Regions from separate parts of the Erythrobacter sp. JB1-15 genome, predicted to be linked through region 2. Evidence: predicted binding sites of a transcription regulator. Region 2 holds the regulator's gene; the other holds the start of a gene.
What was found. The regulator LexA, encoded in region 2, represses DNA repair genes until DNA is damaged. The targets are predictions, from matches to a motif close to GTTCCNCNCTTGTTCT.

Region 1: AC0V6L_RS06875 (ribonucleoside-diphosphate reductase subunit alpha) is a predicted target of LexA. The motif match lies at 1,155-1,170, and genes of this name have one in related genera.

What each region holds. Positions count from the first base shown of each region.
Region 1 covers NZ_CP200295.1:1,436,759-1,439,156, reverse strand. Annotated here, with positions in the region: gene AC0V6L_RS06875 (ribonucleoside-diphosphate reductase subunit alpha) at 1-1,106, opposite strand, end outside; gene AC0V6L_RS06870 (alpha/beta fold hydrolase) at 1,599-2,398, opposite strand, start outside.
Region 2 covers NZ_CP200295.1:2,871,067-2,873,464, forward strand. Annotated here, with positions in the region: gene AC0V6L_RS13880 (hypothetical protein) at 1-36, shown strand, start outside; gene AC0V6L_RS13885 (molybdopterin molybdotransferase MoeA) at 30-791, shown strand; gene lexA (transcriptional repressor LexA) at 1,009-1,722, shown strand; gene AC0V6L_RS13895 (ComEC/Rec2 family competence protein) at 1,805-2,398, opposite strand, start outside.

The sequences.
Region 1 (2,398 bases), 1.4 Mb from region 2:
CACAGATTGGACGTCGACACTTTCAGACCCAGTTCGCGGTGATGCTTTGGCATCATGCGGTTCACCGTGTCGTTGAACACGATATAGGGTTCCCCCGTGGCCAGCCGCGTTTCGACCAGTTTCTGGAACAAAGAGCGCGCATCAACCTTGCCGCGCACTTCCTGGGTCTTGGGCGATTTCAATTCAAATTCGGCCCCGTCGCGCACCGCTTCCATAAACTCATCGGTGAGCAGCACGCCGTGATGCAGGTTCAATGCCTTGCGATTGAAATCGCCAGACGGTTTACGGATTTCGAGGAATTCCTCAATTTCAGGGTGTGACACATCAAGATAGCACGCTGCCGATCCCCGGCGCAGCGATCCTTGCGAAATTGCCAGAGTCAGCGAGTCCATAACCCGCACAAACGGAATGATGCCGCTGGTTTTGCCATTAAGGCCAACCGGTTCACCAATGCCGCGCACATTGCCCCAATAGGTGCCAATGCCACCGCCTTTGGAGGCTAGCCAGACATTTTCATTCCAGGTGCCGACAATCCCGCCAAGGCTGTCTTCGACCGAGTTGAGATAGCATGAGATCGGCAGGCCGCGCGATGTGCCGCCATTCGACAGCACCGGCGTTGCAGGCATAAACCAAAGGTTTGAAATGTAATCATACAGCCGCTGGGCATGCTCCTGATCATCGGCATAGGCATCTGCGACCCGCGCAAACAGATCCTGGAATTTCTCACCGGGCAGCAAATAGCGATCAATCAGCGTTTCCTTGCCGAAATCGGTGAGATTGGCATCGCGGCCTTCATCGGTTTGGATCGTAAAGCGGCGATCATTGACCTTTTTGCTGTCAGGAATGGCTGCGTCCTTGGCCGCAGCAGCAACCGCATTGCCAAGCGCCTGTGCACCTTTGGCCGCAATCAGCTCTTCGCTGCCGGGATCGGATTTGTCCATTGTCATTGCCTTTTCCTGCCCTGGCTTTGCCTGCGCCGACTGCCCGTCTGCCAATCGATCACCTGCCAATCGATCATCTGCCACTGGGGCGTTGTTCGCATCGCTGTCATTCAGCAAATCCAAATTGCTTTCTACTGGCACGCCATCACTCGCTTTAAAATCCATGTAAGCCCCGTATTGTCCTCGGAATTGAACGCTTGCGCAAGCGCAAATGTTCCAATTCTGTTCCGTCTCTCTTTGTCGACTGATTGCCCACAACCCATCCCCATGATGGCCACAGACTTATCCGTCCTTTATCCCCCAACTCGCCTTGCCACGCCCAAATCTCAGCGACTCCCTCTCCATCCCGCTGCAATCAGCGGCCACGGCAAATCACCTAATTGTGGGGGTCCAATGCGAACCGAACCACTAGATGATGAATCAGAGAGGATTGCGGGTCAACCAGTGATTAACCCTAAATCGGATGAAATCGGCGGTGTGTTACCCCGATCAACCACCGCGACGCGTGGAGAAAGCTAGAGTCGCGGGGGCGCAAGCCCCAAATTGAATCTGTGAAGAAAAATATGGTGATTGTTAGGTGTGAATCAATCTGTGGAGCAATCGAATCCGTAACGGCAATTCTATTGCTCAGGAGCGCGCAAGGGGGCTGAGAAAGCCCTATGTCGCAGCGAATTCAGAAACGCTCGCGGATTTTGCGTGGGCAGCGATTTCATCGGCCAGTTGCTCGGTCAATTCGCCCGGCAGATCATGGCCCCAGCCCGCAATGGTCACCAGCTTTGCGCCGGGAATATGTTTGGCCGTCTCTCGCCCTGCTTCAACCTTGACCAGCGGATCGCCCTCGCCATGCAGCACAAGTGTGGGGGTGGTGATCCCTTCCAGCCGTTTGCGCCGGTCGCCATCATCGATAATCGCGGCCAATTGGCGCGGCAGTCCGGCGGGATAGACCGAGCGGCGAATACCTTTGAGCACCAGATCGCGCCGCCGCTCAGGATCGCCTTGAAAACCGGGCGAGCCAATCTTGGCGCGAATGTGCAGCCCATGCGCGAGCAGATCATCCTCTTCCATCGAAGGCAGCGGAGCGACCAGCGCCTCCATCGCTTCCTTGTCAGCCTGCGGCAATTTGGGATTTCCGGTGGTGGACATGATCGAGGTGAGCGACAACAGCAAATGCCGGTGATGCACCGCCATCAGCTGAGCGATCATCCCGCCCATGCTCGCGCCCACCACATGCGCTTTTTCAATGCCGAGCGCTGTCAGCAGCCCTGCGCCATCATCCGCCATATCTTTGAGCGAATAAGGCACCGCCGCAGGCCAGCCAAAGCGTTTGCGCAGCACTTGCCAGGCGATGCCGGGCGCGCGGGCATCGCCCATTTTCTCACTCAACCCGATATCGCGATTGTCATAGCGCACCACATGAAACCCGCGATCCACCAAAGCGGCGACAAAATCATCGGGCC
Region 2 (2,398 bases):
GCGGCTTCGACTTTGCGCAAGGCGACCGCGTGCTGAGCGCCGGCACGCGGATAGGCCCTGCACAGATCGCGCTCGCGCTGTCGGCTGGATGCGGTGAGCTACCCGTGCACGGGCCGCCCAGCATCGCGATCCTTGATAGCGGGGACGAACTGGCAAGCGACCCTGCCGAGTGCGGACCGGGCCAGATCCCTGCCAGCAATGGCGCGATGATCGCAGCCATGGTCGAAGCGCTGGGCTGCACCACCATGCGGCTTGGCCCGGTGGCGGATGACATGCAAGCGCTGGCAGAGGCCTTGGCCAAGGCGGAAAGCGCTGACATCCTCATCACATCTGGCGGTGCATCGGTGGGCGATCATGACCTGATCCAGCGCGCTTTGGCGGATTGGGGCGCGGATCTCGCGTTCTGGAAAGTGGCGATCAAGCCGGGCAAGCCGCTCATGGTGGCACAGCGCAAAGGCCAAGTGGTGCTGGGCCTACCCGGCAATCCGGTCTCAAGCTATGTGACCGCGTTCCTGTTCGCTCTCCCGCTGGTCCGCGAATGCCTAGGTGATAAAGCGCCCTTGCCGGCTGAGGAGATCCGGATCGCGTCCACGGCCGTGCCCGCAACCGGCCCGCGGCGCGAGTTCGTGAGAGGAGTGAGCGATGGGCGGCATGTGAGCCCCGCATCCTCACAGGATTCCAGTGCCTTGCGCGCGCTTGCTGAGGCCAATTGCCTGATCGTGCGTCCCGAAAACAGCTGTGCGGTGGCTGAAGGCGAAGAAGTGGCTGTGTATAACCTCCGAAATGGCTGAATTGCAGCAGTTTGCGAGCGAACCGGGTGTTGACTTGTTCCGATTGGTTGCCTACTTGTTCCTCATTCGTTCACCCTATCGGTGATCGGGCAGCGTTCCAACCGCACTTTGCCCCTGGGTCACACCCGTTTGGCACTGTGCCTCTTTGAACGCGTGAGTTCTGCACTGCGGGGGCTTTGGTGCCTCGCCTGAAAGTGCGTCAAAAGGAGTTTGCCTGATGCTGACGGCAAAGCAACACGAACTGATCCGCTTCATACAAGAGCGGCTTGAAGCAACCGGCATTTCGCCCAGCTTCGAAGAGATGAAAGAAGCGCTCGATCTCAAAAGCAAATCGGGCGTGCACCGTCTGATTTCGGCGTTGGAAGAACGCGGCTTCATCCGCCGTCTGCCCAATAGGGCGCGCGCACTCGAAGTCATCAAAATGCCCGAAGATGCAACACCGGCTGCGCGCAAAGCATCGGGTGAAACGGCGGCGGATGATACAGTCGTCGATCTGGCGGCAGCACGCACAGCAGCTGCGGCTCGCTCGCAGCCCGAACCTGCCAATGATGTCATCAGCATTCCGCTGCATGGCCGAATTGCAGCAGGCGCACCAATCGAAGCGCTCGAAGGACAAAGCGCGCTTCCCGTGCCAGCGGCCCTGCTTGGCCCCGGTGAGCACTATGCGCTCGAAGTGTCAGGCGATTCAATGCTCGAGGCAGGCATCTTCGATGGCGATTTCGCCCTGATCAAACGGACAGACACTGCGCGCGATGGCGAGATTGTGGTTGCGCTGGTCCGCGGTGAAGAGGCGACCTTGAAGTATCTGCACAAGGATAAAGGCATGGTGCGCCTTGATCCGGCCAATGCAGCCTATGATCCGCAGGTCTATGGATCGGGTGAGGTGCAGGTTCAGGGCAAACTTGCAGGATTGCTGCGCCGCTATCACTGATTGCGTCGGGGGGTGGGTGCGTTCTGTTCCGGCGTAAGCCTATCGGCACCCCTCCCCGCTGCGCGTCATAAGCGGGCTTGGCTCAGTCCTCAAACCCCTTCCACCAACCGTGCTCGCCTTGGCTGGTAGCAACCGTGGTGATCGTCTCGCTGCCAAGGTCAATCGCAAGACCGCCGTTCTGGCCAAGATAACCGCGATCCGCTTTGAGCCAGCGCGGTTTGCACGAGCGCGGCAAAAACCGGTCCGCGACCACGATATCGGCCTGATCGCATGCAGCAGCCAAAGCGCGCTCTTCGATCAGATTGCGGTTGCGCGCAAGCAGAAGCACCCATTCTCTGCCGCCTCGCTCAAGAGTGATGAGGCAGAACTCAGCAGAACACCGCGCACCAGGCCATTCGCTAAGCGGGATAGGATCGCTGGTCACGCTAGACAGTTCAAGCAGGTTATCGCGCGAATAGGAGGAACGGCTGTCTCGCAGCGAAAGCAGCGCTCTCGACCCATCAGGTTGAATGGTGGTGATCCCGACATGGCGCCCTTCCCGCCCGACCAGAATGTCGGGTATTGGGGTGGCTAGCAAAGCGGCTATCCCTGCTGCAACAGGAGCAAAACCAAACAGCCTCGCTCTGCCCGACCACAGCGCCAGCCACAGCCCTCCTGCGACAAACAGGGCAATCGT